2 regions of the Shewanella mytili genome follow, and region 1 is predicted to be linked to the other one. Evidence: predicted binding sites of a transcription regulator. Region 1 holds the regulator's gene; the other holds the start of a gene.
What was found. The regulator FliA, encoded in region 1, starts transcription of late flagellar genes. The targets are predictions, from matches to a motif close to CTAAAGNTNNNNNNNNNNNNGCCGATA.
Positions count from the first base shown of each region.

Region 1 (5,460 bases):
GTTCATGATCTGATCAAGCCGCGCGGTATCCACCCGCACAGTGGTTTCGCCCTGGGGCGTGCCGCCATGAGCGCCATGGGCGGCCACTTTAGCCCCACTTTTGGTTGGCGCCACATGCCCGGCTGCCGCCGTATTTTGCGCAGGTGTGTTATGCACTGGCGTCGGTGCGGCTTTTGCCGTTTTATCTACCGGTTTTGCGGCGCTGCCATGGCTGACCGCTGCAGCAGGTGCCGACGTTTTGCCGGTTTCAGTGCCTGGGGCTTTGCCTTTGCCATGCAGCTCATCCAGCAGGGATTCAAATTCATCATCGCTGATTTCATCACTATCCACCGCATGTTCTCGGCTTTCGGCAGGTACCGCTTTGGCATCCGGATGAGCAGAAAATTTCCCCTTGCCATGGAGCTCATCCAGCAAGGCTTCAAATTCATCGTCAGTGATATCTTCGCCGGAGGCCGTTACCACGGGCTTGGCGGCGGTGTCAGCAGCTGCCGTGGATGACGGGCCTTTGCCCTTGCCATGCAAGGCATCCAGCAGGGCTTCGAATTCCGCTTCATCGATATCGTCAATACTGCCATCTGTAGCATTTGGCGTAGCGGTATCCGTACCAGTACCTGCTGGCGCGTCATCAGCGGGCGCGTTGGACACAGACTCCAGCATTTCATCAAACAGGGCATCCGCGTTGTCATCCGCCTCGCTTGGGGCTTGCTCGTTGCCTTGCGTGCTGACATCAGCTGATGTGGCCTCAACGCCGCCTTCTGACGGTAACGGCGCACCGGAGCTGAGCAATTTGAGTTTTGCCAGCAGCTGCGCATCTGCCGGTTGCTGTTCTTCCCCGGCTTGTGTTTGCTCAAACATCACATTGATGGCATCCAGCGCCTGCAGAATAATGTCCATCAGTTCGGCGCTGACACGCCGTTTGCCGGTACGCAGCAAATCGAAGGTGTTTTCCGCTTCATGACACACATCCACCATGGGTGCCAGCCCAAGGAATCCCGCACCGCCTTTGACGGTGTGGAATCCGCGGAAAATGGCATTCAGCAGATCCGTATCTTCCGGATTGTTTTCCAACTGAACCAGCTGTTCCTGCAGCAGCTCCAGGATCTCTCCGGCTTCGATTAAAAAATCCTGCAGGATCTCTTCATCAACATCAAAGGCCATCAATATGACTCCTTATCAGAACCCCAGACTTGAGAGTAAATCGTCTACTTCATCCTGTCCGGTCACCACATCCTGTCGGACTCCGGCATTATGAATGGGGCCTTCAGCATCTATGTTATTTTCTTGGTTACTGATAAGACCGTCATTGGGCTGGGCGCCGAACATGGTCAACAGTGACACGAGATTACTTTCCACTTCTTTGACTAAATCAATCACCCGGCGGATCATCTGCCCGGTCAGATCCTGAAAATCCTGCGCCAGCAGGATTTGGTTGAGCAATTCGTGCAAGCGCCGGGAGTCCGCGCCGGTTTGCCCCATAAAATGCTGCACATCGTGGCAGAGGGTCTTGAATTCGTTCAACGGCAGATTCCGGCGCATCAACCTGTCCCAGGTGGGCTTGATATTGGCCAGACTGGTGGTCAATGCATCCGACAGCGGCAAACACTCCTCTACCGCGTCCATGGTTTTGTTGGCGGCCTGTTCGGTAATGTCAATCACAAAGCTCAGGCGCTCTTTTGCATCCGGAATATCGTTGTTTGCCAGCTCTACCAAGCGGTTGTCCAGCTGAAAATCATTTAACGCATTGTGTAATTGCCGGGTGAGCTTGCCCACTTCGGCAAAGAGTTCCTGCTGAATGGGTTGGCACAGCTCACGCAGCAGATCATCGGCTTGCTGCTGCTGGCCTGCAGACAATAACGCCACTAACTCCTGCGCCTGCTCCAGCGTGATGAGCCCGGTGTTTTCTGTCATCATAACTCCCCGGCATCAACCCAGACGTTCAAAGATTTTGTCCAGTTTTTCCTTCAGGGTGGCAGCGGTAAACGGCTTGACTACATAACCGTTCACCCCAGCTTGGGCGGCAGCAATAATCTGTTCCCGTTTGGCTTCGGCCGTCACCATCAACACCGGAATATTCTTAAGGTTCTCATCGGCACGGATGGCCTTTAACAGGTCGATGCCCTGCATGCCCGGCATGTTCCAGTCGGTGATCACAAAGTCAAAATCACCTTTTTGCAACATGGGCAATGCAGTGGACCCATCGTCGGCTTCCTGGGTATTGTTAAATCCCAAGTCCCGTAACAGGTTCTTGATTATTCTTCTCATTGTTGAGAAATCATCAACAATGAGAATCTTCATGTTTTTATCCAAAGTTTCCTCCGAAGAGATACATTTTTAAGGTCACTCAAAAAACTGTTCAGTTCTGTGTCCAATGCCTGAGTTTTGCTTTGAGCCTGAGCATGGCCTGACTGTGGATCTGGCTCACCCGTGACTCACTCACATCGAGTATGGCGCCAATCTCTTTCAAGTTGAGCGCTTCGTCATAATAAAGTGACAGCACCAGCGCATCCCTTTCGGGCAAGTGCTTGATGGCATCTGCCAATGCTTCGCGAAACTGATCGTTAAGCAAATTGTCATAAGTATTGTTGGCGGCCATCTCATCGGCAAACAGTGCATCAGGGGCGCCGCCCAAATCTTCGATGCCGACTATTTTACCCATCGATACGTCACTCAAGATGTGATGGTATTCATCAAGTGACATCTCCAGATGTGTGGCGATTTCCGTATCCCGGGCATCTCGGCCCAAGGTTTGTTCCAATTCGTCAATGGCTTGGGCAATGCGCCGCTGATTGCGGTGTACCGAGCGCGGTAACCAGTCTCCCCGGCGGATTTCGTCAATCATGGCCCCGCGGATGCGGATGCCGGCAAAGGTTTCAAATTTGGCACCCTTGCTGCCGTCAAACTTGGCGGCGGCTTCCAGCAGTCCCATCATGCCGGCCTGTAGCAGATCATCCAGCTGCACCGATGCCGGTAAACGCGCCAGAAGATGGTGCGCAATTCGTTTTACCAGCGGCGCATACTGATTAACGATCAAGCTTTTATCGTCAAACCCGGTATACGCAGCGATTTTATTCACTGGCGTTATCCTCTGAGTATTCTGGCTTTTGCACCAGTCGCTCAACAAAAAATTCCAGATGGCCGCCGGGCTGTTGTGGAATGGGCCAGCTAATCACTTTGTTGGCAAGGCCGTGGTAGGCAATACTGGCAGGGGATTTGGGAAAGGCTTCAATGATAAGTTTCTGTTTACGTACGGATTTACGAAGATTTTCGTCGTAAGGAATGGTGGCCACCAACTCCAGTGCCACATCAAGGAACCGGTCGGTGACTTTACTCAATTTGGCAAACAGCTCCATGCCTTCACGCAGGCTGCGCACCATGTTGGCCACGATTTTGAAACGAAATACGCCATGCTCGCGGCTAAGGATTTTAATCAGGGCATAGGCATCGGTAATGGAGGTGGGTTCATCGCACACCACCACCAAGACATCCTGGGATGCACGGGAAAAGCTCAGCACCATGTCGGAAATGCCTGCAGCGGTGTCCACTATCAACACGTCAAACTGGGTTTTCATTTCGCTGAAGGCTCGGATAAGACCGGCATGCTGGGCCGGGCTCAGCTCCACCATGGCCTGGGTGCCTGATGTGGCCGGAATAATCCCCACGCCTTTGGGGCCGCGCACGATAATATCGTCCAAATCCGCTTCACCCGACAGGACATGGGACAGGTTGCGCTCGGCGCGCAATCCCAGCATCACGTCAATATTGGCCAATCCCAGGTCGGCATCCAGCACCATCACCCGTTTGCCTTTTTCTGCGAGCGCCACGGCGGTGTTGATGGCCACGCTGGTTTTACCTACGCCGCCTTTGCCACCGGTAACGGCAATTACTTTCACTTTTTCGTTTTGTTGTTGATTTATCATTCGTAAACCACTCGCTTGATCCCGGGTCATCGCTTTACTACTCAAATGCATAGGTCATGTCAGCTGATCTGACTTCTGGGTTAAATTCTGTCGTGCCGGTGCGATTCAAAACCGCCAGTGCCTGCTGCGCCAGGCCCAAAGTATCGGCCACCTGCATATCTTCCGGCACCCGTTGGCCATCCGTAGTGTAACTCAATGATAAACCACTTTGGATTAACACACTTAACGCCGCGCCCAAAGATACGGATTCATCCAGTTTGGTTAATATAGCGCCTGCCAACGGAATGCGCTTGAACTGGCTGATGGCATCTTCAAGCACCCGCCGCTGCCCGGTGGCTGACAACACCAGGAAACTGCGTATGGGCAAACGACTATTGGCAGTAAGGCTGTCAAGTTGTTGACACAGGCGCAAATCCCGTTGCCCCATGCCGGCGGTATCAATCAACACCAATTTACGGTTGCGGAACTGGTACACAATCTGTTCCAACTCATTGAGATCCTGCGCCTGTTTCACTGGGCATCCCATTATCTTGCCATAAGTTGCCAATTGCTCAAAGGCTCCGATTCGATAATGATCGGTGGTGATCAATACCACGGAATCCGGACCGTGATGGGCAATGAATCTGGCTGCAATTTTCGCCAATGTGGTGGTTTTTCCCACACCGGTTGGCCCCACCAATGCCACCACGCCTCCTTGGCGCACAATATCATCACCCTGATTGCTGAGCAGGTTAGCCAAAGATTGTGGCAAGGCTTTGACCAAATCCGCTGGCGTGTAATGTTGCGACAATTCGGCCAACTGCGCTGCGACCTGTGGTGCAAATTCCGCTTCCAGCAGTTTACTTTCAAGCATGGCGCCTACCGGATCCTGCCGGTTTTTCTGCTCGCTCAGCAACGTGTTCATCTGGTGGGTCAGCAAATTGCGCAGAGAGGCCAGCTCCTGTCGCATGGCCTCCAGCTCCTGGGATTGCCTGGCCTGATTGTTTTTACCCTGGTTAAAGGCGGCGGGCGCTTCTGCGGTTTTGCTTTTGGCCGGAGTTTGTGAATCCAGCCCCCGGGCCCAGGCCGGCAGTTCATTGTCTTGTGCCGTTTTGGCACTGCCAGCAGCTTGTTTGGATAATTGCTGGGTCAGGCGGGTATGCTGGCGCTCCAGCAATGCCTGCAGGGAGTCGGCGGCGGGTTCCGGTTTGCTTTTGCTCTGGCTGCGCACATGGCCAAGCGATACCTTGTCTTCGCTCAAATCACTGAATACCGGCGCCGGTGCCACATTGGGCTGGGGCTCATCGTAATCCACCGCAGCCACAATCTCGATGCCACCGGTGACTTTTTTGTTAGACATGATCACCGCATCGGCGCCGAGGGTTTCTTTCACCTGCGCCAGGGCGGCGCGCATATCTTTGGCAAAAAAACGTTTGATTTTCACTTTTGCTTACTCCTACTGGCCCACAGCGGATACGATACGGATCTGTTTTTCATCCGGCACTTCCTGATAAGAGATGACCCGCAGATTCGGGATCGTATGTTTCACGAAGCGTGACAGGGT
Region 1 is NZ_JBKOUD010000001.1:285,700-291,159, reverse strand. It holds gene ACIDEJ_RS01290 (chemotaxis protein CheA) at 1-1,158, opposite strand, end outside; gene ACIDEJ_RS01285 (protein phosphatase CheZ) at 1,174-1,911, opposite strand; gene cheY (chemotaxis response regulator CheY) at 1,924-2,307, opposite strand; gene ACIDEJ_RS01275 (RNA polymerase sigma factor FliA) at 2,354-3,073, opposite strand; gene ACIDEJ_RS01270 (MinD/ParA family protein) at 3,066-3,947, opposite strand; gene flhF (flagellar biosynthesis protein FlhF) at 3,955-5,340, opposite strand; gene flhA (flagellar biosynthesis protein FlhA) at 5,353-5,460, opposite strand, start outside.

Region 2 (5,460 bases), on a different contig from region 1:
GCGTTCCACCTCAATGGAGGTAAACTCATGCTGGCCGCTACGCTTTACCCGCACGCAAAAGGTTTTACCGGCCAAAGAATCGCCAAATGCCGCCAGGGCATGCAAATAGATGTCGTGCACGCTCTCAAAGGCGTATTCATCCACCCGGGCAATACTGGCAATGCCGGGAATGCAGGTCAGGCGTTCGCCAATGGCATCCAGCAGTTCGGGTTTGTCCTGCGGCACCCCCACCATGATGCGATCCCACTGTTTTTGCACAGTGACACCTTCATCCACTTTTTTCAGTACGTTCCGGATATTGGACTCAAGCATTTTGGTGAAGCGCATGCGCACCGGCTTGCTCTTCATCATGATTTCGGGGTATAGCTTAACGATAAACTTCATGGATTTTCCGCAGAATAAAACTGTATCAACAAGCAATCGCGGGATTATAGCAAACTGCCCCTGCCAGTCACAGCAAGGGCGATGAAAAACCTGAAACCCCAACACGCCAACACGCCAACAGCCCGTTGACCATCGGCGCCCGATAACGGCACACCTGATTGCAACGGCTAATTGGGGGTTACCTGGATTTCGTCCGACTGTTTGGCTTTGCCCTGTTCAATGGCAATTTCCACCCGCCGGTTACGCGCCCGGTGCTCGGCGCTGTTGTTGGCTACCAAAGGATTGGTATCGGCCAGCCCCACCACTTTCATCCGTTTTGCATCAAACCCTTTCACCCGGATTAACTCGTGAGCCACCGCCAACGCCCGTTGGGCCGACAAGTCCCAGTTGGACTGATACAACTCATTGCTGATCAGCAAATTGTCACTGTTGCCAGAGACGGTCACAATGCCGGGCACCTCTTTTAACAGCTCGCCAATGGCGTGGATCACCGGTTTGAACTGGGGCTGCAAAAAGCCTGAGCCGGAGGCAAAAGAGCCTTTTTCCCGGATGCGGATAATGATTTGCTGCCCCAGGGATTCAATCTCAATGGCGCCATCCACAATCTCTTTGTTGAGTTTTTCCGCCATGCGTTTGACTTGGGTGTTGATTTGCTGCTGGGCGGCGGTGTTTTTCTGGGTGCGTTTGGCCTCGGCCTGCTCCCGGGCGGTAGCGGCAGAATCACCGCCCCGCTGCTCCCCTTTTTGAGGCTGCTTGCCGCCGGCACTTTCATCATCGCCGGCCTGAAAATTCAGTGTGGGCTGGGTCATCTCATTGGTTTGCTGGTTAATCACCTCAATGGGTGACGGGTCCGGCCGACCGGGACGAAACTCCAGTGCAATCACCGAGGTACCTTTGGGAATGTCTTTGACTTCCACCTTGTTTTGCACCCCGAAGGCGTACTTCATGGAGCCGGCAATCTGCTTGAATTTAAGCACGTCCATTTCCGAAAAAGACAGCAACAGCACAAAGAAGCACATTAACAGTGACATCAAATCGGAAAAGGTCGCCAGCCAAGGCGGGGCCGGTGGTGGACAATCGCACTTTTTTTTGGCCATTGTTTACTCTCCACCGGTGGTTTCTATGGTGCGCTGTTTCTCTGACAGGTAGTTTTTCAGGAAGCTTTCAATCACCCGCGGGTTTTGGCCGTCCTGTATGGCCAATACCGCATCCATGATCAGGTTGCGGTTGAGCATCTCTTCATTCATCCGCAGCGACAGTTTGTCGGCAATGGGCAGGGCCACCAGGTTGGCCAGCAATGACCCGTAAAGGGTGGTCAGCAAGGCCACCGCCATGGCCGGGCCAATGGATTTGGGGTCGTCCATGTTAGACAGCATGGCCACCAGTCCCACCAGGGTACCAATCATTCCCATGGCCGGGCCCACGTCGCCAAATGCCTTGAAGATGGCAATGCCGGCGCGATGGCGCTCTTCCGTCAGGGCGATGTCTTTTTCCAGTGCGGCGCGCACCACTTCGCCATCATGACCATCCACCAGCATGTCCACGGCTTTTTGCATGAAGGAGTTGGAAATCTGCGCTTCTTCCAGTGCCAGAAAGCCCCCTTTGCGCGCGGCATCCGCCATGGTGACCGACTGTTCAATCAGCTCTTCCGGGGTGTCGAGCTTGAAGATGAACGCTTTGGCGGCAATTTTCATGGCTCCCAGATACTGCTTGAGGTTGAATTTCATCATCACCACAAACATGGAGCCGATAAACACAATCAACACGGAGGGAACGTCAACATAAATGGAGATGCCACCGGCACTGACCATGGCCCAGAACATCACGCCAAACGCGCCAATAATGCCTATCAGGGTTGCTAAATCCACTCTTGCTCCTCAATTCTCTAAAGTCGTGTCATCCATCTGTGAGCTGAGGTGATAGAAAATACGGAGACCGACCACGCTCTGCCAGAGAAATACCTTGGAAAGGGAATATTACGCTTTTTAACGGCTTCTATTGTGCTTTATCGGATCAAACTCCGGCAAGTTTAGAGGGATTTTAACGCCGGGCGAAAATATTTTTGCGACAAAGCGTGCTTTCGAGCAAATAACCAACGCCTTAATTTGACCCTTTGTGGTGCCTGCTATAACGTGTGTGCCCATGCAGTCGCCGCCTGTTCTGAACCGAACCCGCTGCCGAGCCTGCCTCGATTCCGCTGTCAAATCATTGGTATACTCCATGGCAGTGTAATTCCAAGGAAAACAACGTGGCCAAAAAACCTGAAAACCTCAGTTTTGAAGAGTCCCTGGGCGAACTAGAACACATCGTCAGTGAACTGGAACAGGGAGACGTGTCGCTGGATGATGCCCTGAAACAGTTCGAGCGCGGCATTAAACTGGTGCGCAGCAGTCAGAGCAAGCTGGAGCAGGCGCAACAGAAAGTTGCGATTCTGTTGTCAGACGATCCCCAGGCACCGCTCAGTCCATTTGATGTCGAGGAAGAGTAATTGTTAACGCAAGCCATTAATCGCTGCCAGCATCGAGTCAATCTTTATCTGTCAACGACATTCGACCACCTGCCGGAAAACGATCCCAATTTGCGCGCGGCCATGCGTTACGGCGTGTTGCTGGGGGGCAAGCGGGTGCGTCCCTTTCTGGTTTATGCCGTAGGTGAAATGCTGGGGATCAGCGCCGAGCGCCTGGATGCCTGTGCCGCCGCCATCGAATGCATTCATGCCTATTCGCTTATCCATGATGACTTGCCGGCCATGGACAATGACGAGCTGCGTCGCGGCCAGCCCACCGTGCACATTGCCTTTGATGAAGCCACGGCCATTTTGGCCGGTGACGCCTTGCAAACCCTGGCGTTTGAACTGATATGCCAGGATGATTCCAGCTTTAGCGCCAGCCAGCAGCTGCAAATGACCAAGGCACTGGCCAGAGCCTCCGGCTATCTGGGCATGTGTGGCGGCCAGGCACTGGATTTGGCGGCCACCGACAAGGCCATTGCCCTTGACGAGCTGACTCAGTTGCATCGCCTGAAAACCGGGGCGCTCATCCGCTGCGCCGTAGAACTGGCGGTGATTGCCGCCGAAATAGCCCCGGAACAACGGCAACAGCTCATGACCTATGCCGATGCCATCGGCCTGGCATTCCAGGTGCAGGACGACATTCTTGACATCACCGCCAGCACTGAAGAACTGGGCAAGCCCCAGGGGTCAGATACCCGTTCCAATAAAAGTACTTATCCTAAATTGCTGGGATTAGACGGGGCGAAAGCCACCGCTGAAAAACTGCTGCAAGAGGCACTATCAGCCATAGGTAATTTGCCCTACAATAGCCAACTAATTGCTGAATTCGCACGCTATATCATTGAGCGGCGAGTATAAAAAGAGACAAAGTAGCTCCTTATGAGTCTGGATATCACTCAATTTCCGGTATTGGCACAGGCCAATACACCCGAAGAGTTGCGCCAGTTGCCCCAGGCATTGTTGCCGCAACTGGCCGACGAACTCAGAGCTTTTTTGCTGCAATCCGTGGGGCAGTCCAGTGGGCATTTTGCTTCTGGTCTGGGGGCAGTAGAACTCACCGTGGCACTTCACTACGTGTATAACACGCCCTTTGACCGGCTGGTCTGGGATGTGGGCCATCAGGCCTATCCCCATAAAATCCTCACCGGTCGCCGGGATCAGATGCACACCATTCGCCAAAAAGGCGGCTTGCACCCATTCCCGTGGCGCGGTGAAAGCGACTATGACACCTTCAGTGTTGGCCACTCCAGCACCTCCATTTCAGCCGCACTGGCAATGGCCATTGCCGCCGATAAAGAACAGGCCGGACGCCGGGTGGTAGCGGTAATCGGTGATGGCGCTATGACCGGCGGCATGGTGTTTGAAGCCATGAATCATGCCGGTGATCTCCATAAAGACATGCTGGTTGTACTGAACGACAACGAGATGTCCATTTCGGAAAATGTGGGGGCGCTTAACAAACACATGGCCCAACTGATGTCTGGCCGCTTTTATTCCAGCATCCGTGAAAGCAGCAAAAAAGTGTTGCAAGGCATGCCGGTGATCAAAGAGATGGCCCGGCGCACCGAAGAGCACCTGAAAGGCATGATGGTGCCCGGCACGCTGTTTGAAGAGCTGGGCTTCAACTACATTGGCCCCATTGACGGCCATGACGTGAATGCACTGGTGGAAACCCTGCGCAACATGCGCAACCTGAGCGGCCCTCAGTTACTGCACATCATGACCAAAAAGGGCAAGGGATACGAACCGGCGGAGAAAGACCCCATCGGTTGGCATGCCGTGCCCAAATTCGATCCCAGCCAGTTCTGCAAACCCGTATCTGCCAACAGCCTGCCCAATTTTTCCGACATCTTCGGCAAGTGGCTGTGCGACATTGCCGCAAAGGATGACAAAGTGGTGGGCATCACGCCCGCCATGCGTGAAGGCTCCGGCATGGTGGAGTTTTCCCACCAGTTCCCCGAGCAGTATTTTGATGCGGCCATTGCCGAGCAGCACGCCGTCACCCTGGGTGCGGGCTTTGCCAGCGAAGGCTACAAACCCGTTGTGGCCATCTATTCCACCTTTTTGCAGCGGGCTTATGATCAGGTGATCCACGATGTGGCCCTGCAAAAACTGCCGGTATTGTTTGCCATTGACCGTGGCGGCATTGTGGGTGCCGACGGCCCGACCCACCAGGGTGCGTTTGACATGAGTTACCTGCGCTGCATTCCCAACATGGTGATCATGGCGCCGTCTGATGAAAACGAATGCCGTCAGATGCTGTATACCGGCTACTGTTATCAGGATGGCCCAGCGGCCGTGCGTTACCCCAGAGGATCTGCCACCGGCATTGCCCCCCAGGAGGAGATGACCGCCCTACCCATCGGTAAAGGGGTCATGAAACGCCAAGGCGAAAAGCTGGCCATCATCAATTTTGGCACCACCCTGCAAGCGGCACTGGAAGTAGCAGAAACACTGAATGCCACCGTGGCCGACATGCGTTTTGTCAAACCGCTGGATGAAACCCTGCTGCAACAGTTGGCCACCGAGCATGATGTACTGGTTACCCTGGAAGAAAATGCCAT
Region 2 is NZ_JBKOUD010000004.1:101,232-106,691, forward strand. It holds gene thiI (tRNA uracil 4-sulfurtransferase ThiI) at 1-384, opposite strand, end outside; gene ACIDEJ_RS06040 (flagellar motor protein MotB) at 552-1,481, opposite strand; gene pomA (flagellar motor protein PomA) at 1,485-2,252, opposite strand; gene xseB (exodeoxyribonuclease VII small subunit) at 2,633-2,872, shown strand; gene ispA ((2E,6E)-farnesyl diphosphate synthase) at 2,873-3,754, shown strand; gene dxs (1-deoxy-D-xylulose-5-phosphate synthase) at 3,776-5,460, shown strand, end outside.
Region 2: the regulator FliA is predicted to act here: its motif matches at 2,391-2,417, upstream of pomA (flagellar motor protein PomA).